3 regions of the Bradyrhizobium erythrophlei genome follow, and region 1 is predicted to be linked to each of the others. Evidence: predicted binding sites of a transcription regulator. Region 1 holds the regulator's gene; each other region holds the start of a gene.
What was found. Region 1 encodes PhoB, which activates phosphate uptake and scavenging genes when phosphate is short. Its sites were predicted from a motif close to TGTCATNNANCTGTCAT; they were not measured.
Positions count from the first base shown of each region.

Region 1 (9,839 bases):
GGCCGGAGGTCTGTCCGTCCCTGATCTGGCCGGCATCGAAGCGCGCATAGGCGCGCAGGCGATCGGGTGCCTGAAAGTCGACGATCAGAAACGACACCGGGCCGTCGGTCTGGGTTTGCAGAATGAAGCGGCCGTCAAATTTGAGCGACGAGCCAAGCAACGTCGTCAGCACAATCGCTTCGCCGAGCAGCTTCGCCACCGGCGTCGGGTAGTTGTGCTTGGCGAGGAGATCGTCGAGCCCGGGGCCGAGCCGGGTCAGCCTTCCGCGCAGATCGAGCGAAGCCACCTCGAACGGCAGCACCGCGTCGTCAACCGGCACATGCGAGGGCGCGCGAACCGGCGTTTCTTTCAGTTTGATGTCGGGGGAATTGGAGGTCATGGCGCTTATCTGGGGTCGGATGGTGCAGAAAGAAAGGGGAATTAGCGAAGCGAATTCGTGCCACAGGCATGTTCTTATCCCTCCCCCTTGTGGGGAGGGTGACACGCAGCGAGCAAAGCGAGCGGCGTGTCGGGTGGGGGTAAAGCGAAGCGCAGCGTTTCCGTTAGCACCCCCACCCCGCCCACGCTCCGCGTGGCCGACCCTCCCCACAAGGGGGAGGGATAAGGAGCAGCTACCCTACCGCCTGAAGGCACCAGGCCAGAATGCCCTTTTGCACGTGAAGGCGGTTTTCGGCCTCGTCGAACACCACCGATTGCGGACCGTCGATAACCTCGTCGGTCACCTCGTCGCCGCGATGGGCGGGCAGGCAGTGCATGAACAGCGCATCGGGCTTTGCAAGCCGCATCAGCCGCGCATTGACCTGATAGGGCCGCAGCAGGTTGTGGCGATGCTCGCCGTCCTTGTCGCCCATCGAGAACCAGGTGTCGGTGACCACGCAATCGGCGCCGCGCACGGCAGCTTCGGGATCGTTGCCCAGCACGATCGGCGCCTGCGTCGCCTTAATCCAGTCGCGCATCACCTTGTTGGGCGCAAGCTGCGGCGGCGTCGCGACGTTCAGATTGAACTTGAAACGTTCGGCAGCATGCGCCCAGGAAGCGAGCACGTTGTTGTCGTCGCCGCTCCAGGCCACGGTGCGGCCCTGGATCGGCCCGCGATGTTCCTCGAACGTCATCACGTCCGCCATCACCTGGCAGGGGTGGGAACGCCGCGTCAGCCCGTTGATGACGGGCACGGTGGCGTATTGGGCGAGTTCGAGCAACGCGTCGTGATTAAGAATCCGGATCATGATGATGTCGACATAGCGCGACAACACGCGCGCGGTGTCGGCGATGGTCTCGCCGCGGCCGAGCTGCATTTCCGCGCCCGTCAGCATGATCGCCTCGCCGCCGAGCTGGCGCATGCCGACATCGAACGACACCCGCGTACGCGTCGAGGGCTTTTCGAAAATCATCGCCAGCGTCTTGCCGGTGAGCGGACGGTCGGCAGGCGCGCCGCCGGCCTTCTGCGCCTTCAGCTTCGCCTTCATGGCCGAACTCGCGGCCAGCACCTCGCGCAACTCGCCGAGCGGAAGCTCGTTGAGATCGAGAAAATGACGCAGCGTCTTGCTCATCGCGCGGCCGCCTTTTCCCGGGCAGCCACCAGCGCGGTGCAGGCGCGCTCCAGGGACTGCACGGAGTGATCGATCTCGGCCTCCGAGACAATCAGCGGCGCGAGGAAACGCACCACGTTGTCGCCGGCGCCGACGGTGAGCAGCTTCGCGTCGCGCAATGCGTTGACGAGATCGCCGGACGGCACCACCGCCTTGACGCCGATCAGGAGACCTTCGCCGCGCACCTCCGTCAGGATCGACGGGTAGCGATCGACCACGGAAGCAAGCTTCTGCTTCAACAGCAGCGACATCTTCTGCACATGGTCGAAGAAGCCTGGCGCGAGCATCACGTCGAGCACGGCATTCGCCGCGGCGACCGCCAAGGGATTGCCGCCGAAGGTCGAGCCGTGGGAGCCCGGCGCCATGCCGGACGCGGCTTCTGCCGACGCCAGCACCGCGCCGATCGGAAAGCCGCCGCCAAGCGCCTTGGCCAATGACATCACATCGGGCGCGACGCCGACACGCTTATAGGCAAAGAGTTCGCCGGTGCGTCCCATGCCGGTCTGAACTTCATCGAAGGCGAGCAGTATTCCGTGCTCGTCGCATAGCGCGCGCAGCGGCTTGATGAAGGCGGGCGATGCCGAACGCACGCCGCCTTCGCCCTGCACCAGTTCGATCAGGATGCCGGCGGTGTGCGGGCCGATCGCCTTCTTGACGGCTTCGAGATCGCCATGCGGCACCTGGTCGAAACCGTCGACCGGCGGGCCGAAGCCCTCGAGATATTTCGTCGTGCCGGTTGCGGCGAGCGTCGCCAACGTCCGGCCATGGAAAGCGCCTTCGAAGGTGACGATGCGATAGCGTTCGGGATGGCCCTTGGAGAAATGATAGTGGCGCACGAGCTTGATGACGCCCTCCATCGCCTCCGCGCCGGAATTGCAGAAGAAGACGTAGTCCGCAAAGCTCTGCTCGCAGAGCCGCGCGGCGAGACGCTCGCCATCGGGACTCCTGAACAGGTTCGACATGTGCCAGAGTTTCGTCGCCTGCTCCTGCAACGCGGCGACCAGGTGCGGGTGCGCGTGTCCGAGCGCGTTCACCGCGACGCCCGAGGTGAAATCGAGATAGCGCTCGCCGTTGGTTGCGTATAGCCAACAGCCCTCGCCGCGCTCGAAGGCGAGATCGACCCTGGCGAATACCGGAAGCAGATGCGACGTCGCGCTCTTGTTCATGGCTACACTTGCGTTAGAGGTGGCCGTTCTTTGCGCGCATTGGCGCGGTCGCAAGTTACGGCCAGACGTGGACGATCAGAGTGGCGACCAGCGGTCGAAACGGAACGTGCCGCCTTTTCGGGGCGGCACGTGGCAGGTATTTTAGGCCTGCCGCGAACTGTGTCAACGGATTGCCCGTAAAACTGCGGTCTCCGGCGCGCAACACAATCGTTAAAAACGGTGGAACATGTGGACGCACTTGCGTCGACTCTTGCGCCGGAGTCACGCCATATTGTAGCGTCTCAGACGTCGGATACGACATCTCGTGCGGTAGGTTCGGCTCCTCTAAGTCGTCAGTAGTTGAGTAACGTTCGGGCGCGCTCATTTCGCGCCCGGCGAGGGCTAAGGGATTCTGCCGGAAGGGATTTTTGAGACGATTGGCACCGCAGCGCTGCCCGCAACAGGCCGGCGCGACGCGAAGGAAAGAGTGCGATGACGGTATTGACATGGTCTGACGATCGCGTCGAACAACTGAAGAAGCTCTGGGAAGCGGGCCTCTCGGCGAGCCAGATCGCCGCCGAACTCGGAAATGTGACGCGGAATGCGGTAATCGGCAAAGTGCACCGGCTTGGGCTTTCCGGACGCGCCAAGAGCCCCTCTTCGGCCGCACCGCGCCCGCGCAAGGCGCGCCCCGCGCAACATATGATGCGGGTCTCGCGTCCGGTGTCGCGCGGCAACACGGCGCTCGCGCATGCTTTCGAGGTCGAACTCGAGCCGGATCCGATCGCCTATGACAATGTGGTGCCGATGAGCCAGCGGCTGTCGCTGCTTGAATTGAACGAGGCCACCTGTCACTGGCCGGTCGGCGATCCCTCGAGCCCGGAGTTCTTCTTCTGCGGCGGCAAAGCGCTGAACAGCCTGCCCTATTGCGCGCATCATTCGCGCATCGCCTATCAGCCGACCGGCGACCGGCGTCGTCAAGCGCCGAAGACGACGCGGTAATTGCAAGCTTCATCGAACGCGAAAAGAGCGCGCCTTGGGCGCGCTCTTTTTTATGACCGGGTCATACTCCGCGAAAGGCTTATTCGACCTTCGCGAAGCGATCGTCGAGCGCGTAGCCCGCGCCGCGCACGGTGCGGATCGGGTCCTGCTCGCGGCCCGGATTGAGCAGCTTGCGCAGGCGGCCGATATGCACGTCGACCGTGCGCTCGTCGATATAGATGTCGCGGCCCCAGACGCTGTCGAGCAGTTGCTCGCGTGAGAACACGCGGCCCGGATGCTCCAGGAAGAATTCGAGCAACCGGTATTCGGTCGGCCCGAGATCGACCGGACGGCCGGAGCGGGCGACACGGCGCTTCTCGCGATCCAATTCGATATCGCCATAGGTGAGCACGGTGGCGAGACGCTCCGGGCTTGCACGGCGCAACAGACCACGAACCCGCGCCAGCAATTCCGGAACCGAGAACGGCTTGACGATGTAATCGTCGGCGCCGGTCGCAAGTCCCCTCACCCGTTCGCTTTCCTCGCCGCGCGCGGTCAGCATGATGATCGGAAGCTGTTTGGTTTCGGGCCGGGCCCGCAAGCGGCGGCATAATTCGATGCCGGAGAGTCCCGGCAGCATCCAGTCCAGCACGATCAGATCGGGAACCCGCTCCTTCAGGCGGGTATCGGCGTCGTCGCCCCGTCCGACCGTTTCGACGTCATATCCTTCGGCGTCGAGGTTATAGCGCAACAGCGTTGTCAACGCTTCCTCGTCTTCCACCACCAGAATGCGTGCGCTCATGTGCTTAGCCTTCTTTCGTCTTTGAAATGTGAGCTAGGTGCGATTGCCCCGGACAGCAAAGATCAGGTTCCGGGCACGGTTGTAGCAAAGGTCGTCATGTCACCTTTCGGTCGTTTGTCGAGAATTTGCTGGCCCTCGATCATGTAAAACACGGTCTCGGCGATGTTGGTGGCATGGTCGCCGATCCGTTCAATGTTCTTGGCGCAGAACATCAGATGAATACAGAAGCTGATGTTGCGCGGGTCTTCCATCATGTAGGTGAGCAACTCGCGAAACAGCGAAGTACAGATCGCGTCGACTTCCTCGTCGTTCTTCCAGACGGTCATGGCCGCCGGCAGATCGTGCGCCGCGTAGGCATCCAGCACCGACTTCACCTGCGATTGCACAAGGTCGGTCATGTGCTCGAGCCCGCGGATCAGCTTCAAGGGCTGGAAATCGCTTTCCAGCGCCGCGACCCGCTTGCCCATGTTCTTGGCAAGGTCGCCGATCCGTTCGAGATCGATCGCAACCCGCATCGCGCCAACGATCTCGCGCAAATCCACCGCCATCGGCTGACGCCGGGCAATTGTCAGCACCGCGCGCTCTTCGATCAGACGCTGCAAGTTGTCGATCTCGGCGTCGGTCTCGACCACGCGGCGGCCGACCGCGACATCGCGGCGGATCAGCGCATCGACGGCATCCACGATCATGCGCTCGGCAAGACCGCCCATTTCGGCCACCAGCCGCGTCAATTCCTGAAGGTCGCTGTCGAACGCCTTGGCGGTATGTTCAGAGGCCATCCTGCTCTCCTTCGATCATGCCCGAACCACGCCGGGCCTGATCTTATTCCCTAGCCGAACCGGCCGGTGATGTAGTCCTGGGTTCGCCGGTCGTTCGGCGAGGTGAAAATCTTGTTGGTTTCGTCGAACTCGATCAATTCGCCCAAATACATGAAGGCTGTTTTGTCGGAGACGCGGGCCGCCTGCTGCATGTTGTGGGTAACAATGGCGATCGTGTAATTTTCGGCGAGTTCCTGGATCAGTTCCTCGACTTTCGCGGTCGAGATCGGGTCGAGCGCCGAGCACGGCTCGTCGAACAGGATCACCTCGGGACGCACCGCCACGGTGCGGGCGATGCAAAGCCGCTGCTGCTGGCCGCCGGACAGGCTCAGGCCCGAAGCATTGAGCTTGTCCTTCACCTCGTTCCACAGCGCGCCGCCGCGCAGCGCCCTTTCGACCCGGTCGTCCATTTCGGACCGCGAGATCTTCTCGTACAGGCGGATACCGAAGGCGATGTTCTCGTAGATCGTCATCGGAAACGGCGTCGGCTTCTGGAACACCATGCCGACCCGCGCCCGCAGCAAATTGAGATCAAGCTTGGGATCGAGAATGTTGGTCTGGTCGAGCATCAACTGGCCGGTGGCGCGCTGTCCCGGATAGAGGTCGTACATCCGGTTGAAAATCCGCAGCAAGGTCGACTTGCCGCAGCCGGACGGGCCGATGAACGCGGTGACGCGGTTGGTGCCGAGCGTAATGTTGATGTTCTTCAGCGCGTGGTGTTCGCCGTAGTAGAAATTCAGGCCGCGCGCGGTCACCTTGGCCGGCGGCTCGGCATGGCCCGAAGCATGGCCGACCACAGTCGGCACCGGTGTCGCGGGAACACTCACGGAAGCGGAAAGATCGGTCATTTTGCGGTCCTCTCGGCGCCAAGAATGCGCGCGCCAATGTTGAGAGCAAGTACGGTCAGCGTGATGATGAGGGCCCCGCTCCAGGCCAACTGCTTCCAGTAGGCGTAGGGGCTCTGCACGAAATTGTTGATCGTCACCGGCAGGTTCGCCATCGTCTTGGTCAGGTTCAGGCTGAAGAACTGGTTGGAGAGCGCGGTGAACAGCAGCGGCGCGGTCTCGCCGGCGACGCGCGCGGTTGCCAGCAGCACGCCCGTGATCAGGCCGGAGCGCGCCGCACGATAGGCGATCCGCCGGATCACGAACGAACGCGGCAGGCCCAGCGCGGACGCCGCCTCACGAAGTGGGTTGGGAACGAGCAGCAACATGTCCTCGGTGGTGCGCAGCACCACCGGGATCACGATCACCGCAAGCGCCAGCGAACCTGCGAGCGCCGAGAAGCCGCCCATCGGCACCACGATCGCGCCATAGATGAACAGGCCGATGATGATCGATGGCGCGCTCAACAGGATGTCGTTGATGAAACGGATCACCGAGGTGAGACGGTCGTTGCGGCCGTATTCGGCGAGATAGGTTCCGGCGAACAGGCCAAGCGGCGCGCCGAGGCCGACGCCGATCACGGTCATGATGATGGAGCCGGTGATCGCGTTCAAAAGACCGCCTTCGTTCGATCCCGGCGGCGGCGTGTTCTGGGTGAAGAGTTCGAGGTTGAGGCCCTTGAGGCCGTTGAAGAACAGCGTGAACAGGATCAGCGCGAGCCAGGTGACGCCGAAGACGGCGGCGCCGACGCAGAGCGCGCGAACCACGATGTCCTTGCGACGGCGGGTCTTGTAGATCGGGTTCACGCTACTTCCCCGCCTTTTTTTCCAGGCGCAGCAGCATCAGCCGCGCGCCCGACAGCACCAGGAAGGTCAACACGAACAGCAGCAGGCCGAGCAGCATCAGCGCCGACTGATGCAAGCCATCGCTCTCGGCAAATTCGGAGGCGATCGCCGCCGAGATCGTGGTGCCCGGGGCAAAGATCGAGGACGAGATCCGGAACGAATTTCCGATGATGAAGGTGACCGCCATGGTCTCGCCGAGCGCACGGCCGAGCGCCAGCATGACGCCGCCGATGACGCCGACGCGGGTGTAGGGAATGACGACGTTGCGGACCACTTCCCAGGTCGTGCAGCCGATGCCGTAGGCGGCCTCCTTCAGGACCGGCGGCACGGTCTTGAAGACGTCGACCGAAATCGCGGTGATGAACGGCAGCACCATGATCGCGAGAATGAGCGCGGCATTGAACAGGCTGAGATAGGAGGGCGGGCCACCGAAGATCGAGCCAAGCACCGGAACGCCGTCGAACAGGCTGATCATGAACGGCTGGAACGTATAGGCCAGGAACGGGCCCAGCACGAAGAAGCCCCACATGCCGTAGATGATCGAGGGAATGCCGGCGAGCAGTTCGATCGCAATTCCGATCGGCCGGCGCAGCCATTGCGGGCAAAGTTCGGTGAGAAAAATCGCGATGCCAAGGCCGACGGGGATCGCGATCAGCATCGCGATGAACGATGTGATCAAGGTGCCGTACATCGGCCCCACCGCGCCGAGCACCGGCGGATCGGCCGACGGCGCCCAGCGCTGCGTCCACAGGAACGCAAAGCCGTATTCCCTCATCGCCGGCCATGCGCCGACGATCAGCGAAAGAATGATGCCGCCGAGAATGAGCAGGACCGAAATCGCGCAGGCGCGGGTGATCCAGTAGAAGGTGACGTCTCCGGCCTTGAAAGCGTTCAGGGCCCTGGCGCGGTCGTGAGGTCCTGCGACTTCGACTGCTCCGCTTTGAACCGCCATGTCTGCCACGCCAATTCCCTCAGTCTGGTTCAAAGTTCCGCTCGCGCGCGCTTTGCTGGATGCCGCTTTGCCGGGTGCGGTCTTGTCCTGACACCAAATCAGTCCCGAACAAGCATAACGCTTCGCGGGATCGGCGGTAGAGCGCAGCCCGCCCGGCCACGAGATGGTTCCGGGCGAGCCACGTGTTTACGCAAGACGCATCAGCTCTTGATGTCGGCCGACCAGGTCTTCTCGATCAGCTTGACGACCGGCTCCGGCATCGGAATGTAGTCGAGCTCCTCGGCCATCTTGCCGCCGTTGGCGAAAGCCCACTTGAAGAACTTGACGGCTTCCGCGGAGGCAGCCTTGTCGGCCGGCTCACGGTGCATGAGGATGAAGGTCGAAGCCGTGATCGGCCACGACTGTTCACCCGGCTGGTCGGTGAGGATCACGTAGTAACCGGGGGCGCTGGCCCAATCGGCGTTCGAGGCTGCGGCCTGGAACGCGGCGACCGTCGGCTGCACCGGCTTGCCGGCCTTGTTGACCAGCGCCGTGTAGATCAGCTTGTTCTGCTTGGCGTAGGCATATTCGACATAGCCGATCGAATTCTTGGTCTGGCCGATGTTGCCGGAGACGCCCTCGTTACCCTTGGCGCCAACGCCGACCGGCCATTCGACCGCGGTGCCGGAGCCGACCTTGGTCTTCCACTCCGCGCTCACCTTGGAGAGATAGTCGGTGAAGTTGAACGTCGTGCCCGAGCCGTCGGAACGGCGGACCACGGTGATCGCCTCGCTCGGCAGCTTCACATTCGGATTGAGCTTCTTGATCGCCGGGTCGTCCCACTTGGTGATCTTGCCGAGATAGATGTCGGCGAGTGTCTGGCCGTCGAACACCACTTCGCCTGGCTTGACGCCTTCCAGGTTGACCACAGGAACGATCGCGCCCATCACCATGGGCCACTGCACCAGGCCGTCCTTGGTGAGCTGATCGACCTTCAGCGGCATGTCGGTGGCGCCGAACGTCACGGTCTTGGCCTCGATCTGCTTGATGCCGCCGCCAGAGCCGATCGACTGATAGTTCAGCCCGTTACCGGTCTCTTTCTTGTAGGCGTCGGCCCATTTCGAATAGATCGGGAACGGGAACGTCGCGCCCGCTCCGGTGATGTCGGCGGCAAAAGCCGACGTCGATGCGGCGACCAGGCCGGCAGCGACGATCGTTTTGAAGAAATTCATTGCTGGTCTCCATCTCGTAAGCGATTGCGCTCACGCGGTCCGTTTAGGAGCCGTCGTTGCCGCTTTTACGAAGGTTTGGTGACAGTTGGATGACACAAGCAAGCTATTGAAATTACTTGCTTTCAGCTCAAAGACGGCGGCCTTGCCTGGGGAAAGCAGGCGGTAAAAGTCGCACCCTGCTTGAGCACGCTTTCGATCAAGAGCCGGCCGCGGTGGCGGTTAACAATATGTTTCACCAGCGATAGTCCGAGCCCGGTTCCACCTTGGGCGCGGCTGTCGCCGACATCGACCCGGTAGAACCGCTCGGTCAGCCGCGGCAGGTGCTCAGGCGCAATGCCCGGACCGAAATCTCGGACCAGAACCCGCAGTTCCAGCTGACCCTCGCTGGAGGTGGCCGCCACCAGCGAGACGTTTACCTTGCCGCCTGCGGCGCCATACTTCAGGGCATTCTCGACCAGGTTCTCGAACAGCCGCATCAGCTCTTCGCGGTCGCCCGCGATCCAGGCCGGCGTCTCCGGCAGATCGACATTGACCTCGACCTGACGCTCACCCGCCAGCGGCTCCAGTCCGTCGACGACCTGGCGGATGATGGGCACGATATCGACCAGCGTA
Region 1 is NZ_LT670849.1:2,298,948-2,308,786, forward strand. It holds gene BUA38_RS10800 (Hsp33 family molecular chaperone) at 1-379, opposite strand, end outside; gene argF (ornithine carbamoyltransferase) at 612-1,550, opposite strand; gene BUA38_RS10810 (aspartate aminotransferase family protein) at 1,547-2,755, opposite strand; gene BUA38_RS10815 (GcrA family cell cycle regulator) at 3,227-3,736, shown strand; gene phoB (phosphate regulon transcriptional regulator PhoB) at 3,816-4,517, opposite strand; gene phoU (phosphate signaling complex protein PhoU) at 4,580-5,296, opposite strand; gene pstB (phosphate ABC transporter ATP-binding protein PstB) at 5,347-6,183, opposite strand; gene pstA (phosphate ABC transporter permease PstA) at 6,180-7,025, opposite strand; gene pstC (phosphate ABC transporter permease subunit PstC) at 7,027-8,016, opposite strand; gene pstS (phosphate ABC transporter substrate-binding protein PstS) at 8,217-9,227, opposite strand; gene BUA38_RS10850 (ATP-binding protein) at 9,350-9,839, opposite strand, start outside.

Region 2 (9,839 bases), 1.9 Mb from region 1:
CGGCCCAGTCGTCGGGCTCCTCCATACTGTCATTCCGGGGCGCGCCTCTTGGCGCGAGCCCGGAATCCATTAAGCCGCGTGTTCGCTCAACAATGGATTCTCTGATGCGCAACTGCGCATCAAAGTTCACGCTTCGCGTGCCCCGGAATGACGATTGGATATATTTCAGCCGCTCCTCATCCTCATCGACCCACTTGAAACCATCGATCTGACGGAAGCCGAGACGCACCGCGCAATAGTCACCGTCTTTTTCCTCGAGCGTGTTCTGGGCAACGCTGTGGGACACGTCGATCTCGCGCACCTTGACCTTGTTCTTGATGGCATCAGCGACAATCTGCGCCGGCGCATAAAAGCCCATCGGCTGCGAATTGAGCAGTCCGCAACAGAACGCATCGGGGTGAAAATGCTTCAGCCATGACGAGATATAGACAAGCTGCGCGAAGCTGGCGGCATGGCTTTCCGGAAAACCATACGAGCCAAAACCCTTGATCTGTTCAAAACAGTTCTTGGCGAATTGAGGATCGTAACCCCGCCGGATCATATTCCCGATCATCTTGTCTTCGAAATTGCCGATGGTGCCGACATTACGAAACGTCGCCATCGCACGGCGCAGACCATTGGCTTCCTCGGAAGTAAAGCCCGCAGCCTCGATCGCGATCCGCATCGCCTGCTCCTGAAACAGCGGCACGCCGAGCGTCTTGTGCAACACCTTGTACAGTTCATCAGGAGTGCCGTACTCCGGCGAAGGCGCCGGATAGTTTTCCTTCTCAATGCCGTTTCGCCGGCGCAAGTAAGGATGCACCATGTCGCCCTGGATCGGGCCGGGCCGCACGATCGCAACTTCGATGACAAGATCGTAAAAGGTGCGCGGCTTCAGGCGCGGCAGCATATTCATCTGGGCGCGGCTCTCGACCTGGAAGACGCCGAGCGATTCACCGCGGCACAGCATGTCGTAGACCAGCTTCTCGTCCTGAGGGATCGTCACCAGTTCCCAGCGCTTGCCTTTATGGTTTTCGATCAGGTCAAAGCATTTACGGATGCAGGTCAGCATGCCCAGCGCCAGCACATCGACCTTCATCATGTTCAGCGCGTCGACATCGTCCTTGTCCCATTCGATGAAGGTGCGGTCGTCCATGGCGGCGTTGCCGATCGGCACATAGGTATCGAGCCGGTCCTGGGTCAGCACGTAGCCGCCGACATGCTGCGACAGGTGGCGCGGGAATTCGATCAGCTCGGTGGCGAGTTCAACCGCAAGCTCCACCATCGGGTTTTTCGGATCGAAGCCCGCCTGCTTGACCTGCATCTCGTTGAGGCCCGAACCCCAGCTTCCCCACACCGTATCGGCAAGTGCTGCGGTCACATCCTCGGTCAATCCGAGCGCCTTGCCGACATCGCGGATCGCGCTGCGCGGCCGATAGTGAATGACGGTCGCGATGATGGCCGCACGATGCCGGCCATAGCGGCGATAGACATATTGCATCACCTCTTCGCGCCGCGAATGTTCGAAATCGACATCGATGTCGGGTGGCTCAAGGCGCTCCTTGGAAATGAAGCGCTCGAACAAGAGGTCGACCTTGGTCGGATCGACCGAGGTGATGCCGAGCACGTAGCATACGGCGGAGTTCGCCGCCGATCCCCGCCCCTGACAAAGAATGTTCTGACTGCGCGCATAATGCACGATGTCGTGCACGGTGAGAAAATAATGCGCGTATTTCAGCTCGGCGATGAGATCGAGCTCCTTGCGCAAGGTTGCGCGTAACGTGTCGTCGATATCGCCACCGAAATATTTTTGCACACCCGTTTGGGTCAGGTCTTCCAGATGCTGCTGCGCGGTCTTGCCCCGCGGCACCGGCTCGTCGGGATACTGGTATTTGAGCTGATCGAGCGAAAAGGTGATGCGGTCGGCAAACCGCATGGTCTCGGCAATCGCCTGCGGCACGTCGCGAAACAGCCGCACCATTTCTTCAGCAGGCTTGAGATGGCGTTCGGCATTAGCCTCGGCGCGCTTGCCGACCGCCTCGATGGTCGTCTTCTCGCGAATACAGGTGAGCACATCCTGCAAGCGGCGGCGCGATGGTTCGTGGTAGAGCACCTCATTGGTCGCGAGTAACGGCACACCGGCGCCATCGGCGACGCGCCGGAGCCGCGCCAGACGCCGCCGGTCGTCGCCACGGTAGAGCAGGCTTGCCGCCAACCATACGCCGTCGGCCTGGCTTGACCGCAACCGCTTCAGAATGTCGTGCGCCTTCGCCTCTTCGAAATGGTGCGGCAACGCCATCACCAGAAGCTGACCGTCGGCAAATTCCAGCAGATCATCGAATTTCAGGTGGCATTCGCCCTTGAGCGTGTCCTCGCCACGCTTGCCACGGGTGAGCAATTGACAGAGCCGGCCGTAAGCCGCGCGATCGCGCGGATAGACCAGGATGTCCGGCATGCCGTCGCTAAAGACGATCCGCGCTCCGATCAGGAGCCTCGGTCTGTGCTTGAGCTTGGAATTGTCGAGTTCCTTGAAAGCCCGCACGACGCCGGCCAACGTGTTGTGGTCAGCGATGCCGATCACAGGGAGATCAAGCTCTGCCGCCTGATGCACATAGGCCTGCGGATGCGAGCCGCCACGCAGGAACGAGAAGTTCGTCGTGATGCCGATTTCCGCATAACCAATCATCAGGCGAACAGCCCGTGCATGAACCAGTTCGGCAGTACCGCTTTGCCCTCCTGCTGTTCGATCTCTTCAAAAAGCCCGTCGCGATAGACCCAGAAGCGCAAACCCTCCTCGTCCTCGACGCGGAAGTAATCGCGCGTCAGCACCGCACTTCCCGCCCGCCACCACTCCATGGCGACGCGTTCGGGCCCCTCGACGCGAACCACGGCATGGGTGGCGCGGCGCCAGACGAACCGCGCCGGTGGACCATCCGGCACCTCGGCGATCACCTTGATTTGCTCCGGCCGCTCGAACAGCCGCAAGGGCCGCAGTGGCGGCTCGCCGGCGACACGCGCAGGCCAGGTGGATTGCGCAGCTTCCAGCAGATGATGCTGCGCCGGTGCTTTCAGCACGGCGCGCTCGGGAATGTGGGTGTCCTGCGGCAGGTGAACGACCACGCGCTTGCCGCCGATGCGCGCGGCAATGCGGTCGATCAGTGCCGAGACTTCATCCTGATCATGCACATGGGCGTCGAGATCGCGCTGCTCCTGCACCACGATTTCGGTGCGGCTCGCGGTCAGACGAATGAGATCGAATCCGAAGCCGGGATCGAGCGGATCGCTTAAAGCCTCCAGCCGCTCGCGGAACAGCCGGTCGATCACCTCGCCTCGCGTCACGGGCTGCCCGGTATCGACCGTGATGGTGCGGACCGCACCATCGGTGCGGAAGAAGCGCGCTTCCAGTTGACGCGCACCCTTGCCCTGCTTGCCCATCGCCGCGACCAGCGTCCCGGCCAACCCCGACAAGGTGGCGGAGATCACCGCTTCGGTCGCGACCGGCTCGGCAAAGCGCTTTTCCACGATGTAATCGGGCAGCGGCTTGCGCGGACTGATCGGCGCATCGCTATGTCCCAACGCCTGTTCCAACAGCGCCGTGAAACGAGCACCAAATCTCGCGGTGATTTCGTGCCGCCCCCGGTCGGCCACCTCGCCGATGGTTTTCAGGCCGGCGCGGCGCAAACCCGTCACCACGGCCATATCCGCCCCCAATGCCGATATCGGCAGCAACCGGACAGCTTCGGCCTCTTCGCCGTCGCGGACGATCCGGCCATGGACATGACGGGTCAGCGTCCGCGCGCAGACGGCCGTGCCCGCGATAGCGCCGCTGACCCTAAATCCCTGCGCGGTCAGGACACTGCACACGAGGTTCATCATCGCCGCCTCGCCGCCAAACAGATGCGCGCAGCCGCTGATGTCGAGAAAAAGACCGTGAGGCAGATCGAGCGCCACCAGCGGAGTGAAACGGTCACACCATTCGGCGATGGCGTTCAGCGCGTCGGCGTCCGCAACCTCATCGGCATCATGGACCTGCACGTCAGGACAGATGGCGCGGGCGTTCGCAAGCGGCAGGTCGACCGCGAGGCCCACATGCGTCGCCGCGTCGTTGAGCGCGGAAATCCGCAACATGTTGTTTTGCCTGGCAACGACAATGCTGAGCTCATCCAACTGTTCGAGCCGATTTGAAGCGTCGTCTTCACGCGACCCGATAACCGCTTCGCGCAAAAGCGTTTTTGCGCGCAGGCGCCTGATGCGGTCGGTGGGCAGGCGCGGCAGCCACAGGCTGAGAATACGTCGCCGGTTCTCCGAAAAGGCACTCATCGCTTTTCCATTCCATGATCCAGTGGCCGGTGGGGCCATGACGGTTGCGGACAAGCTGCGTCTCAAACAGAGGCGAGCCCCATGCACTCGATGGGGTCGAGCCCGGCGGCGAATGCGCCGCTCGCACGATCCATCGGGTCTCGGCGGTCGAGGCCCTCGGCTCTGCCGCCATCCGCAACATCAGGGCGGTTGCGCCTGAAGTCTGGGCGGCCAGTGTCAGCTTGCGGCTGGCGACGAGGTCGAGTTGCCGCGCCTCGCCCCAGACCTCCAGCACGACGGCGCCCACCGCATCGCAAGCCAACGCGTCTGCTGTCGCACGCAGCGCATGGTCGACGTCGGCCGCGTGGACGCTGACGAAAAGGCGCGGATCGAGGCCGAGTTCGGAAAGCCCGCTCATCGAGACGGCGCCAGTTTCCACTTCCGTGAAATCCTGCCGGATCCAGACCACGGGCCGCCGGCTAGCCACCCGCCCTGCCAATCCTGCGACAAAGCCGGTCGCCGCCGCGCTCTGCCGGCCTGCTTCCGCAAACACCTCGTGCATGGCGCCCACAGCGAGGCCGCCTTGCAGGTGGGCGTCGGCATCAGTGTGCCCGAGCGGGACCTTGCGCGACGAATACGCCGCGCCATGCGCCTCGATGCGCTCGATGCTGCCGCGCAAGGCGGCAACCTTTCCTGCTGCGCTCATCATGATGCGCCGCGCCCTTTTCGAAATCTGATGTCGCCGTTCTGATTTTGAGAGAACCAGAAGCTGGCTCATTTGTTCATGATATGTTCTAATTTAAAGCTAACGGCGACGAAAGAGTCAATCGAATTGGCCGCTCTGAGATTCGTAAATGGAATCAAGGGGATTTAGACATGGACGGGCAACCCAAGCTGGAAATCCGCATCCACGAAACCGATTTCGACGGCTGGCGCCAAGCCGCTCGCGCGCTGGTGCTGGATGGCGTCACACCAGAGGACGTGATGTGGAGCATCAAGGGTGAAGAAGAATTGTTCGCACCCGGCGAGAGGCAGCCGCAACCGCGCTCATCGACCGAAACATTCAGCGTTTCCGCCAGGTTTGTAGAGCTCGCCAAAATCGCGATCCTGCACCGTGATCCCCGGCGGTTCGCGATGCTTTACCGCCTGTTGTGGCGATTGCGCTGCAATCACGACCTTCTCGAGGTCGCGACCGATCCCGACGTTACCAGCGTCACGGCGATGGCAAAGGCAGTGCGGCGCGCCGAGCACAAGATGCACGCCTTTGTCCGCTTCCGCGAAATCGGGCGGGAACGCGACGCGCAATACGTCGCCTGGTTCGAGCCGGAGCACCATGTCGTTGAGCTGGCAGCGCCGTTCTTCGCGCGCCGTTTTGCCGATATGCCCTGGTCGATCCTGACGCCCGAACGCTGCGCACATTGGGACGGCTTTGCGATCTCGTTCACGTCGGGCGTCAGCAAGGCGATGGCGCCAACCTCGGATCGACTGGAAGAGACATGGCGGCGCTACTACGCCACGGTCTTAAATCCCGCCCGGCTCAGGTGAAGGCGATGCGGCATGATCGACTTTTTGAGCCGTTCTGCTAGGTTCCCTCACGCGAGCGTAGACCCGCTCGTTTTTGCCATTTATTCCCGCACAAATTTGCGTGCGATCGGCAGGCTGCTCACAAGGCCGTTCAAAAGATTTTCTGTCAGCAATTCAATAAGATCTGGGAAGTTCTTCGTTACCGGCGGGGATAACTCCGCCTATGTCATCTAACCTTCAAAACCATCCGTCAATGATGAAGGCTCACCGTATCAGGGGCGTCGATATGTCTGATTTTGCACTTGACCAAAAAATTAGCGGGACGGACGGCGGACCGATCCAGCCTGCCTCCCGACCCAATCTCGACAAGGGCTTCAACCCCCTGACGATGATCATCTTTTTCGGCATTCTCGCGGCAGGCCTGCTGTTCGTGGCTTACAGTATTTACGCCGACGTCGATGCCACCGGCGCCAAGATCACGACCTACCTGCCCTACATCCTGCTGATGGTAGCGCTGCTGATTGCGCTGGGCTTCGAATTCGTCAACGGCTTCCATGACACCGCCAATGCGGTGGCGACCGTGATCTACACCCATTCGCTTCCGGCCGAATTCGCCGTGATGTGGTCGGGCTTCTTCAACTTCCTCGGCGTTCTGACCTCCTCCGGCGCGGTGGCCTTCGGCATCGTTTCGCTGCTGCCGGTCGAGCTGATCCTTCAGGTCGGAAGCAGCGCCGGCTTTGCGATGGTGTTCGCCCTGCTGATTGCTGCGATCATCTGGAACCTCGGCACCTGGTGGTTCGGCCTGCCGGCTTCCAGCTCCCACACCCTGATCGGGTCGATCATCGGCGTCGGCATCGTCAATGCGCTGATGCGCGGCCGCGACGGCACCTCGGGCGTTGACTGGAGCAAGGCCACCGAAATCGGCTACGCGCTCTTGTTGTCGCCGCTGGTCGGCTTCATCTGCGCAGCCTTGCTTCTGCTGCTCCTGAAAGTGCTCGTCCGCAATCCGGCGCTCTACGCCGCGCCGGAGGGCAACAAAGCCCCGCCCGTCTGGATCCGCGGCCTTTTGATCCTGACCTGCACCGGCGTCAGCTTCGCGCACGGTTCGAACGACGGCCAGAAGGGCATGGGCCTGATCATGCTGATCCTGATCGGCACCGTGCCCACCGCCTATGCCCTCAACCGCGCCTTGCCGGACTCGCAGATCGCCGTGTTCCAGCAAACCTCCGACGCCGCTTCCAAGGTGGTTGCGGCCAAGGGCGCCGGCCACAGCATCATCGGCGATCCGCGCCCGGCCGTAACGCAATACGTGTCGCAGCATCGCATCAGCGAAGGCACCTATCCGTCGCTCGCTGCCCTGGTGAAGGACGTCGGCGATCAGGTCCAGAAATACGGTTCGCTGAACAAGGTTCCGTCCGAGGTCGTCGGCAACACCCGTAACGACATGTACCTGACCTCGGAGGCGATCCGCTTCCTGATGAAGGACAAGGAAAGCGACCTCAGCAAGGACGAGATCGCGACCTTGAACAAGTACAAGGGCTCGCTGGACGCCGCCACCAAGTTCATCCCGAACTGGGTGAAGATCGCGGTCGCGCTGGCGCTCGGCCTCGGCACCATGATCGGCTGGAAGCGCATCGTCGTCACGGTCGGCGAGAAAATCGGCAAGACCCACCTCACCTACGCGCAAGGCGCGGCCGCCGAACTGGTTGCTGCTGCTACGATCGCCGCAGCCGACAACTTCGGCCTCCCGGTGTCCACCACCCATGTGCTGTCGTCCGGCGTCGCCGGCGCCATGGCCGCGAACGGATCGGGGCTTCAGGTTGCGACTATCCGCAACATGGCGATGGCCTGGGTGCTGACGCTGCCCATAGCGATCATGCTTTCGGGCAGTCTGTACTTTATCTTCGCCCACCTGTTCTAGATTCAGGCGGATCGAACACATCAGAAAGGGGCCCGCGTGACGCGGGCCTCTTTTATTTTGGCTGATTGAGTAGTCCGGCTATTTGACCGTGTTTGTTCAGCAGCGCCAACCCTCACGCCGCGAGCGTGTTCTCGACCAGCTTGATCCAGTAGGACGTGCCATAGACGATCGCGTCGTCGTCGAAATTATAGGCCGGATGATGCAAGCCGGCGCTGTCGCCATTGCCGCAGAAGATGAACGCGCCCGGCCGCTTCTCGAGCATGTAGGCGAAATCCTCGCCTCCCATCAGCGGCGGCATCTCGGTAACATTGCCGTTGCCGGCGACTTCTTCCGCCACCTTGATCGCGAAATCGGTTTCCGCCGCATGGTTGACGACGACCGGGTAGCCGCGAAGGTATTCGAGGTCGATCTTGGCGCCGGTCATGCGTGCCACGCCCTCGACCACCTCGCGTACCCGTTTTTCAACCAGCGTCCGCACTTCCGCGGTCAAGGTCCTGACGGTGCCCCGGATTTCGGCGGTTTGCGGAATCACGTTGCGGGCGTTGCCAGCGTGAAATTCGCACATCGAGACGACCGCGGACTCAAGCGGATCGACGCTCCTCGAAACGATCGACTGCAACGCGGTCACCAGTTGCGCGCCGACCATGACGGAATCGATGGAGAGATGCGGACGCGCGGCGTGCCCGCCGCGGCCCTCGATATGAATGTTGACGGCGTCGGTCGAGGCCATGATCGGGCCCGGCCGGATCGCAAAGGAGCCGACCGGAATCCCCGGACCATTGTGCATGCCGTAGACCTGATCGATTGGGAAGCGATCGAATAGCCCGTCCTTGATCATGGCCGCGGCGCCGAAACCGCCCTCTTCCGCCGGCTGGAAGATCACGACCGCATCGCCGGCGAAATTCCGGGTTTCGGCCAGGTAGCGTGCCGCGCCGAGCAGCATCGCGGTATGCCCGTCGTGACCGCAGGCGTGCATCTTGCCCGAGGTTTTCGAGGCATAGGGCAGTCCGGTCGCCTCCTCGATCGGAAGCGCGTCCATATCGGCACGAAGTCCGATCGTCTTGACGCCGCTGCCTTTGGCCGCCTTGCGTCCCTTGATGACGCCGACGACGCCAGTCCCGCCGAGACCCGTCACCACCTCGTCACAGCCGAACTCTCGAAGCCGCTCCGCCACGAAAGCCGACGTACGCTTCTCCTCGTATCCGAGTTCAGGATGTTCATGGATGTCGCGGCGCCAAGCCTGAATGTCAGGTTGCAGGTCGGCGGCACGGTTGACGATGGGCATGGGTAAACTCGGTTTTGAATGCTTGATCAACGTCTTATCTAGCACACCGGTTGTGGTGGACCCAATAGCTCTGGATCATTGACAAAGCGGCCGGGTCGAGACTTTCTCCGGCCCATTAACGTCTGACTAACGGGATAGCGGACGAAGGGCGGAAACGAGAAAATGACGACACGTATCGAGGGAGATTTCGACTACATCATCGTCGGCGCCGGCACTGCCGGATGCATCGTCGCCAACCGCCTGTCGGCCAACCCGAAAAACCGGGTTCTGATCCTGGAAGCCGGCGGCAGCGACAACTGGATCTGGTTTCACATCCCGGTCGGATACCTCTTTGCGATCGGCAATCCGCGCTCCGACTGGATGTTTCGCACCGAGGCTGAGGCCGGTCTCAACGGACGTTCGCTGGCCTATCCACGGGGCAAGGTGATCGGCGGCTCCTCGGCGATCAACGCCATGATCTCGATGCGCGGACAGGCCGCCGATTATGATCACTGGCGGCAGCTCGGCCTCACCGGCTGGGGCTACGACGACGTCCTGCCGGCCTTCCGCCGGCTGGAGGATCACTTTCTCGGCGAGAGCGAACATCATGGCGTCGGCGGCGGCTGGCGTATCGAGGCGCCGCGGCTGTCATGGGCCGTTCTTGATGCCGTCGGCGACGCCGCCGAGCAGATGGGCATTCGCAAGATTGCGGATTTCAACACCGGCGACAACGAAGGCGTCGGCTATTTCCACGTCAACCAGAAGCGCGGCCGCCGCTGGTCCTCGGCGAGAGGATTCCTCAAACCCGCGCTGACGCGCACCAACCTGCGCCTCGAGAAGAACGTCCTGGTC
Region 2 is NZ_LT670849.1:355,438-365,276, forward strand. It holds gene BUA38_RS01615 (error-prone DNA polymerase) at 1-2,665, opposite strand, end outside; gene BUA38_RS01620 (Y-family DNA polymerase) at 2,665-4,269, opposite strand; gene BUA38_RS01625 (ImuA family protein) at 4,175-4,984, opposite strand; partial or broken gene BUA38_RS01630 (TIGR03915 family putative DNA repair protein) at 5,155-5,820, shown strand; gene BUA38_RS01635 (inorganic phosphate transporter) at 6,089-7,723, shown strand; gene BUA38_RS01640 (M20 aminoacylase family protein) at 7,836-9,008, opposite strand; gene BUA38_RS01645 (GMC family oxidoreductase) at 9,171-9,839, shown strand, end outside.
Region 2: the regulator PhoB is predicted to act here: its motif matches at 6,027-6,043, upstream of BUA38_RS01635 (inorganic phosphate transporter).

Region 3 (9,839 bases), 3.3 Mb from region 1:
CGGTTTCGGCTCGCCGACGATCTTCCTCGACAAGACCGACATGTATTTCGGCAATGACCGCCTGCCGTTGATCCGCGAGGCGCTGGCGCGGCGAAAAGCGACCGCGGCGTAGCTTATGATTTCGGCGGGCAGGGCCAGGGACGTTGCGCCCCGCGCAGCGTCTCGAACGCCTTCGCCATCGCAAGCACGCCGAGGTCGTCGAAGCGGCGGCCGATAATCTGCACGCCGATCGGAAAGCCTTCCGCATCATAGCCGCCGTTGATGGAGATCGCGGGATTCTCCGCCATGTTCCAGGGCACCGTGTAGGCGATGTGCTCGAACGGCCGGGCCGGATCGTTCAGGGGCGAGGCCAGTTCGGCGGCGAATTTCACGACCGGCGACACCGGCGAGATCAGATAGTCGATATCGGCGAACAGGGGTGCGGCGGCGGCGCGCATCGCCATCGTCGTGTTGAATCCCCGGATGACGTCGACGCCGGATAGTTTTGCGCCAGCTTCCGCCCAGTTCAGAATATAGGGCAGCGTCTTGCCGCGTTCTGCCGCTGGGAGCTTTGAAAGATCGTCCCACAGCCGCGCGCGCCAGAAATTGTCGAGGCCATCGAGCATTTCGCGGGTCATGAAACCCTTGACCTCGTGGACCACGGCGCCTGCGCCTTCGAAGGCTTTCGCCGCCTTGACCGCGACGTCGCGCACGTCTTTCTCCAGCGCCTGGCCGACGCCGGGATCGAGCAGCAGACCGATGCGCAACTTGCGTGCGGGCTTGTCGAGCGTCTTCCAGTGGATGTCGTTGGGCGGCAGGCTCATGCCGTCGCGGCGGTCAGGCTTCGCCAGCACGCTCATCATCAGCGCGGCGTCGTCGACCGTGCGCGTCATCGGACCGGCGACGCGGCCGACATAGGGCGGATCGATCGGGACGCGCCCGAGGCTCGGCTTCAGTGCGACGAGGCCGCACCAGCAGGCCGGCAGCCGCACCGAGCCGCCGATGTCGGTTCCAAGATGCAACGGGCCGTAACCGGCAGCACCGGCAGCAGCAGCGCCTGCGCTCGAGCCGCCGGGGTTCTGACGGAGATCCCAGGGATTGCGGGTAAGGGGATGAAAGGAGGACAAGCCGGACGACAGCATGCCGAAATCCGGCATCGTGGTCTTGGAGAAGATGATCGCGCCGGCTTCGCGCAAGCGAGCTGCCGGCGGCGCGTCGGCTTCGGCCGCGACAAGCCTGGTCGTTGTCGTGCCGAGCGGCACGGCTACGCCTTTGGTGGCGATATTGTCCTTGATGGTGACGGGAACGCCGTCGAGCGGCTTGCTTGATTCGCCGCTTTGCCAGCGCTCGGTCGAGGCTTTGGCGGCGTCGCGCGCGCCGTCGGGATCGAAGGCATAGAGCGCCTTGATGTGGGGCTCCCAGCGCGCGATATGCGCCAGTACCTCCTCGAGCACTTCGCTCGGCGTAAATTGCTGTGCACGAAAGCCTGCGATCATGTCGACGGCGCTGAGATCGTGCAGGGCCGTAACGGCGTCGGAAGTCTCTTCCTCGCTCATGGCCGCTCCTTTTTAAACGTTAACTGGTGGCGGGCAGGCGGGTTTCGACGATGCGCGAAAAAACGCTGGCGCCGATCGGCAAGATCTTGTCGTCGAGCGTGTAGCCTGGATTATGCACCGGCACCGAGCCGTCATGGCCGAGCCAGAAATAGGCGCCGGGGACGGCGTGCAGCATGTCGGCGAAATCCTCGCTGCCCATCTTCGGCTTCGAGCGCGTGATGACCTTTGACGGTTCGACCACGGTGCGGGCGACGTCCGCCACCACCTTGCAGTGCTCTTCCTGGTTGACCAGCACGCTGAAAATATCGCGGATATCGACCGATATCTCGACGGCGAACGCCGCCGCCACGCCCGCGCAGACGCTGCGCATCCGCTCGCGGATCAACGCGCGCACGTCGTCCGAAAAAGCGCGCACGGTGCCGGCAAGTTTGGCTTCGCCGGGGATCACATTATAGGCGGAGCCCGCGTGAATTTGCGTGATCGAGAGCACAGCCGGTTCGTTCGGCGAGACGTTGCGGCTGACGATGGTCTGCAACGCCTGCCCAAGCGTCATCGCAATCACGACCGGGTCTTTCGAGCGCTCGGGCATCGCGCCATGCGCGCCATAGCCGTTGATGGTGATGTCGAAGAAATCCGCCCCGGCCATCGCAGGCCCCGGCAGCACCGCAAGCTCGCCGTGATTGAGATCCGGCGCGTTGTGCAGGCCGTAAATTTCGTCGCACGGGAATTTCTCGAACAGGCCGTCCTTGATCATGGCGCGGGCGCCGCCGAGACCTTCCTCGGCGGGCTGGAAGATAAAGTGCACGGTGCCATCGAAATTGCGGGTCTCGGCGAGATAGCGCGCGGTGCCGAGCAGGATCGTGGTGTGGCCATCATGGCCGCAGCCGTGGAAACGGCCGGGAATGGTCGAGCGCCATTTCAGATTGGTGTTCTCCTCCATCGGCAGTGCATCCATGTCGGCACGCAGGCCGATGCGTCTGGTGCCGCTGCCTTTGCCCCTGAGCACGCCGACGACGCCGGTGCCGCCAAGCCCGCGATGAACCTCGACCCCCCACTGGGCGAGTTTCTCGGCAACGATGCCGGAGGTGCGGACTTCCTCAAAGCCGATTTCGGGATGGGCGTGCAGGTCTCGCCTGATGGCGGTGAGTTCGTCGGCGAAGGCATCGATGCGGTCGATCGTGGGCATTGGGTTATCCGATGGCGGTGAAGTGAGCTTTTGAAGAAAGCGGCGCTACGAATGCCGGGCCGTTTGGTTTGAGGCGGACGCCTGGACGCAAGTTCGTCCAGGGCAGGGAGGCGGGGTCCGCCGGCATGGCGCCGGGCGCAGCGCAGATCAAGAGTTTTTCGGCGATCGGCTCGAAGTCGGCGCGGAAGTGCACGGAGCTCTTGTTCACAAGGATCGCCTGTTCGGTCGGTTCGATCCCGACATAGCGAAACATCGACTGATCCGCCAGCTGGGCTTTGTGCGAACTCACGACGACACGAATGCCGTCGATGCGCAGGCAAGCCGACGGCCCCATGTCCATGTCGCGGCCACCGAAGTAAGGACCGGGCGCCACGAATTTTCCGTTCGACAGGGTTTCGACGGTAAACGTTTCTTCGAACGGCGCATCGCCGCGAATACCGGACTTGCCGCCGAGCGACAGTTTGACCGGAGCACCGACGCCCGCCTGATGCGCGGCCTTGGCGGAGGCGGGGTCATAGATTGCGCCGATTGCCGCGCGCGTGGCCTTGTTGCGGACCAGCGCCCGCAACATGCCGGTTGTGTCGGAATCGCCGCCGGCGCCGGGATTGTCCTGGGTGTCGGCGATGATGACGGGCTTTCGCGCCGTCTTCGAAAGTTGCATCGCGAGCTCCACGCCTTCGTCAGGCGTATAGATACGGCCGTCGAAATCGCGCTCGTGGCTTTCGATGATGGCCGCCAACCGATCGACCGCGGCTTGCGCGTCCGTCTTTGTCTTGCCGTAAGCGAACACGCTCGGTCCGCAACCGGCGAAATCGGCGGCGGGAAACCCTGGGCAGAAGGACAGTGTCGGAACAGTAGCGCTCTCCATCGCGGCGAGCTTTTCGTAGATCCCTTTGGTCGGAAAGTCCGTGGTGCATTGCCAGCTGATCGGAATCAGAAACGGCAATTGCCGGAATGCCTTTTCGAAGCGCGCCTTCTCGCGCAACAGCAACGCGAGATGGCGCGCGGCGGCGCGGCCGGTATCGGCCATGTCGACATGCGGGTACGTGCGATAGGCGATCAGCGCGTCGGCATGGTGCACCATCTGGGGCGTGACATTGGCGTGCAGATCGAGGCTCACGACCAGCGGCAGCTGGTCGCCGATCACTTCGCGGACACGGCGCAGGATTTCGCCTTCGCCGTCGTCGAAATGTTCGCTCACCATCGCGCCGTGCAGGTCGAGATACACCGCGTCGAACGGGCCGGCGCTGGCGATGCCATCGACGATGACCCTGGCGATCCGCTCATAGGCGTCTTTCGTCACATGGGCGCAGGGGCTCGCAGCGGCGAAGATCGTCGGCACCAATTCCCAACCGTGATTTTGCGCATCGCCGATAAAGCCGGCCAGGCCCACATTGATGTTGCGCATGACCTTGAGGACGTCGGCCCCCGTTGTCATCGCGGGCCAGCCTCCGCCATGGACGAAGTCAGCGTAGGCCGCCTTCGTCGGCGCGAAGGTGTTGGTCTCGTGCAGAAAGCCGCCGACGGCGATACGAGGCATATAATGGTCTCGGCCAGGGTCGATCGTGACGTTAGACCCAAGCCGTCGACAGCCGCAAGGCGAAGGGAGCACGCCTATCATGCAGGCGTGCCAGGCCAGCCCATCACCACTCTCTAATATTGTTCGGTCCGGTTCTCGCCGATCGACATGGCGCAAATCCGCGACAGGTGTACATAAGGCAGGCCGGTTTCTGCCGCCCAGGCATTGAACTGCACCTGCACCCTGGCGAGATCGCCCTTGGACTTTACTTCCTGGGCGATATCGAGTCCGGCGTCGCGCAGGCAGGCCACCACGTCCTGGGAGGTTACAAAGCCGTCCCAGCCGACAAAGCGCAAGAACATCTGGCCTGTGTTGCCGCCGAGGCGGCTGCCGCGTTTGGCCAGCAGATCGAGCAGGCCGACCTGGTCGGAGGAGGGCCAGTTCGCGAGGAACTGGCCGAAGCCGCCGTGGTCTTTGGCAATCTCCTGCACAAAGGCGGCGTTCTCGCGCACCGATGTGATCTTGGCGCCGTTACGGACGATACGTGCATCGGACAACAGCGCGTCCCAGAAATCGTCCGGCTGAAACACCAGCTTGGCGGGCTTGAAGCCAAGGAACGCCTTCTCGAAGTCCGGCCATTTATTATCGATCACACTCCAGGCAAAGCCCGCCGAAAACACCCGCTGGGTCATCTCCGCCAGAAGCCGGTCATCGGCCATTTTGGCCAACGCCTTCATGTTGGGCTTTGCCGGCAACAGTTTTTCAAGCGCCGCCGCGCCGCCCTTGCGCTTTTCCGCCTGCGCGCGAATGGCTTTGAACGGGATGAGGCCAGTCTTGGTCGCCGCCTTCGCCATCGGACTGGCTCCTTATGTCAAGGTGGCCAAAAGGCCCGCCATCAGGCGGCCGCGTTCGGCGAGGCTGTCGACTTCAATGTGCTCGTTGAGCGTGTGCGCATCGGCGCCGCGGACGCCCAATCCGTCGAGCGTCGGAATTCCCATCGCGCCGGTGAAATTGCCGTCGGAGCCGCCGCCGGCGCTGACGTGCGGAAGCTCGAGCCCCATCGAAGCCGCAACGCCGCGCGCCTTTTCGTAAAGCGCAAGCGTGCCGGCATCCGCCTCCCATACCGGGCGGGTCACACCGCGTGTCACCTTGAACGTCACGTCGTTGGAGGTGCCGGAGAGCGCCAGCATGCGCTCGACGCCACGGTCGAGATCGGCCTGGCGCTTGGCCATGCTCAGCGCTTCGCCGGTACAGGTGGTGGCGACGCAATTGACCCACTGGCCGCCGCGCACGATACCGACGGAAAAAGTGCAATCCTCGCTCGTCATGCCGTCGATGATCAGGATCTGCCGCGCCATTTCGCGAATGGCCGAACGGCCGGAGGCGAGTGTTGCGCCGGCGTGGCTCGGGCGTCCCGTGGCTTCCAGGTTGAACCGCGCAATGGCATAACGCCCGGTGACGACGCCATTGTTCGGCCGGCCGGGCTCGGGCACCAGCACATATTTATTACGCTTCGCTTCGGCCTCGATGAGTTCGCGCGTCGAGGGGGTGCCGACTTCCTCGTCCGGCGTGAACAGCACCGTGACTGGGAGCTGTGTCGCGATGCCTGCGCGCGCCAGTTGCCTTATTGCTTCCAGCGTCAGGTAATTGCCGCCCTTCATGTCGAAGATGCCCGGCCCGTAGCATTTATTGCCCTCGCGCCGCCATTTCAGCTGGTCGATCGTGCCGATCGGATGGACCGTGTCGAGATGGCCGGCGATCAGGATGCCGGGCTCACCTTGCTTCGGATGCGGGAATTTCGCCCGCACGCAGCCGCCAAATCCCTGCCGTCCGGCGCCCCGCTCTATCGACGCGCCCATGATCGCCATTTCGCGCGCCGCGAGATCGAGCATGCGCTCGACGGCGGCCGCGTCCCAGGTCGGGCTTTCGCATTCGACCCAGGTCCGCAGGCCGGCAAGCATCGCTTCCGAATCGAAGGGAAGGTTGGTGGGATTCATCGAAGGCTCCCGTCTTCAAAGGGATGGTTCGACAGATAAAGGCGTGGCCCGGCTTTGTGGCGGGGCCGTCTGCGCGAAGGTTCGATGACGGCTTTGTAAAGTCAAGCTGCCACAGGGCCCGCGCCACCCGGCTTTTGGCGGACGCAGGACGAAGAGATCACTGCCGCAGCGATGATGTGCGGCCCCAGATCGAAGCAAGCCGAACTTACGGTCGAAGCCTCAAACGAAAATTCGCACCGTGCGCGCGACTGTCACGCATTCTTCGCAGACGCATGTTTTATGTTCGTCGACAGTGTTGACAACATAGGTTGCCAACATGGAAAGCGGTGCAAACATCGCGTCGATGCCAACAAAAAAATTTTCGGAGTTTGAATCCGTATGAACTGATTGCTGCTTGAGGGTGACTGCAAACGCTTTCACAGCAAAAATAACTTTCCCTCTCGCGGTTTAGCAGACAACGCGATGAGGAATGTGTTGCGCCGAAGCTTTTGTTCGGCACGCGACGGGTATGTGAGAACACGCGAACCGGAAAGGTTTGACGTGAATCTTACATATGCCCGTCATTGATGCTGCCTATCTGTCCCCGCGCTTCCACTACTCCTTCTGAAGCTCTGGGGAAAAGATGAAAAATCTGAAGCTAAAGTCCGCTCTGTTGTCTTCCGCCGCGGCAATTGCCGTCGCCGCTACCTTTGCGACGTCAGGTTCGATCGCCGGCAATCTCGCGAACGAACTCTCTGCTGTTGAAAACCTGGTCAACGACGTCACCTCCAACGCCAAGAAGGCGGGGGGCACCAATCCGAACTCACTGAAGACCAAGACGCCGATCAAGCATCTGGTCATCGTCTTCGACGAAAACCGTTCATTCGATCATTATTTCGGCACGTATCCGAACGCGATCAACCCGGAAGGTGAGCCCGTTTTCGAGCCCGCCAGGAATACGCCGCGCGACACTAACAACCTGCTGTCGAGCCCGGCGCTGCTCGACAGCAATCCGAACCTGAACGCCACCAACGGCGCGGGCGCTGTCAATCCGTTCCGGCTTGATCGCACACAGGCGGACTCGGCCGACCAGAGCCACAACTACACCAAAGAGCAACTGGCGTTTGACGGCGGCAAGAACGATCTCTTCCCGCTCGACGTGGGCAAGGGGTCCGCTGGCGGCGCTGGCGCGTTCGGCACCACCGGCCAGGTGATGGGCTATTTCGACGGCAACACCGTCACGGCTCTCTGGAACTACGCCCAGAACTTCGCGATGAGCGACAACGCCTATACCGACACCTACGGTCCGTCGACCCCCGGTTTGCTCAACATGTGGGCCGGCCAGACCAATGGCGCGGTTTTCACGGCCCCGGCCGGTGCGAAATTCTTTGATGGCACGGCCGTTCCTCCCGTGGGGTCGGCGGCTTTCACCACCGCCATTTTGGCTGAAGGCGATGCGGTCCCGAGCCCCGATGGCAGCCTGACGTTGATCCAGGACATCGATCCGACCTTCGACGTCTGCTCTGGACCCGCCACCAACCTGACCGTGGGGATGACCAGCAAGAACGTTGGCGATCTGCTCAACGCCGCTAACATTCCGTGGGGTTCGTTCGTCGGTGGTTTCAACCTGCAAACCATCAACGCAAACGGCAGCACAGGCTGCAAGTTCGGTAATCCCGGCCAGACCGGCGGTCGCAGCAACATCAGCTCCGTTACTGGCAGGACGGTTTCTGACTACGTTCAGCACCACATCTGGTTCCAGTACTTCCAGTCGACGGCCAACCCGAACCACCTCCGTCCGACCTCGCCCAAGGCGATCGGCCACACCGTGGTCCCGGGTACCAACAAGGTCGACCCGGCCAACCACGCCTACGACCTCGAAGACTTCTTTGCGGCCGTCGGCTCGGGCAATTTCCCGGCCGTATCCTTCATCAAGCAGTCGGCGTTCCAGGACGGTCACCCTGGCAACTCCAATGCGCTCGATGAACAGGCGGGATTGGTCAATCTGATCAATTTCCTGCAAGAGCAGCCGGACTGGGAATCGACCGCTGTCATTTTCACCTACGATGACTCGGACGGTCAGTACGACCACGTTGCTCCGGCCATCAAGAGTGCGTCGTTCTCGGCGGCCGATGCGGCGAACGGCACCGGCAACTGCGGCGTCCCCGGCACCGCTGAGCCGACCGGCCTCAGCGGCCAGCAGGTCGCCGGACGTTGCGGTCCCGGCTTCCGTATCCCCTTCCTGGTGATCTCGCCTTTCGCCCAGAAGAACCACGTCAGCCACACGCAGATCACGCAGGCTTCGGTGACCCAGTTCATCGAGGACAACTGGCTCAACGGTGAGCGTCTCGGTGGTGGCTCGTTCGACGCCACGACCGGTTCGATCATGGACATGTTCGACTTCACACAGAAAAAATCGGTGAAGCTGATCCTCGATCCGACCTCAGGCACCGTCGACAGCAAATCGAAGGTCAACAACTGAGCTAAGTTATTAGACTCAATCGCACAATCGTGCGGTCATAGGCGCCGGCCTCACCGCCGGCGCCACCTTCAAAGACCCTGGTCGACATGTCAGTCGGCCGGGGCCGTAGGCGTTTTGACGTGAAACCTACACATACATGTCATTGAGCTTTTCTATCGGTCTCCCCCGCACGGCTCAAAATTTGTTTTGAGAGGCAATGGGGAGAAAGAATATATGAAACTGAAATCCGCTCTGCTGTCGTCGGCTGCGCTGATTGCAGTCGCCGCTGCTTTCACGTCCACCGGTTCGGTTGCCGGTGACAAACTTGCCGACCAGCTCGCGCCGGTCCAGGACCTGATCAATTCGGTCGAGAACAACTCAAAGAAGTCGTCGGGAGTCGATCCGAATTCGCTGAAGACCAAGACCCCGATCAAGCATCTCGTGGTCATTTTCAACGAGAACATTTCATTCGATCATTATTTCGGCACTTATCCGAATGCCATGAACGTCGAAGGTGAGCCGATTTTCGAGCCGGCCAAGAACACGCCGCGCGACATCAATAACATCGATACCGAGGCGCTGCTGTTCAACAACCCGAACTTCACGAACGTGCTCAACAGCCCGAACCAGTCGAACCCGTTCCGTCTGGATCGCTCGCAGGCTGTCAGCGGCGACCAGGGCCATGCGTACACGCCCGAGCAGCAAGCCTATGACGCCGGCAAGATGGACCTGTTCCCGCTGAACGTGGGTACCGGCACCAAGGGCGGCGCTGGCGCCTTCGGCACTGCGGCGCTCGTGATGGGCTATTTCGATGGCAACACCGTCACCGCCTACTGGAACTACGCCCAGAACTACGCGATGAGCGACAACTCCTGGTCCGACGACTATGGTCCGTCGACGCCCGGCGCGCTCAACATGTTTGGTGGCAATACCAACGGCGCTGTGGTCCCGGCGGGCTTGACTGCCAGCACCATTCCAGACGGCCAGGGCGGCTTGACGCTGATCAACGATACCGATCCCACTGGTGACACCTGCTCGAGCAAGACGTCGCAGGTCTCCATCAACGCTCCGAACATCGGCGATCTGCTCAACGCGGCCAAAATTCCGTGGGGCTCTTTCATGGGCGGTTTCAACCTGCAACTCATGAACAACAACGGCACCT
Region 3 is NZ_LT670849.1:5,645,274-5,655,112, forward strand. It holds gene BUA38_RS26890 (2-hydroxychromene-2-carboxylate isomerase) at 1-112, shown strand, start outside; gene BUA38_RS26895 (amidase) at 114-1,535, opposite strand; gene BUA38_RS26900 (M20 aminoacylase family protein) at 1,555-2,721, opposite strand; gene BUA38_RS26905 (M81 family metallopeptidase) at 2,726-4,261, opposite strand; gene BUA38_RS26910 (DNA-3-methyladenine glycosylase I) at 4,375-5,094, opposite strand; gene BUA38_RS26915 (M20/M25/M40 family metallo-hydrolase) at 5,107-6,237, opposite strand; gene BUA38_RS26925 (phospholipase C) at 6,860-8,698, shown strand; gene BUA38_RS26930 (phospholipase C) at 8,912-9,839, shown strand, end outside.
Region 3: the regulator PhoB is predicted to act here: its motif matches at 6,737-6,753, upstream of BUA38_RS26925 (phospholipase C).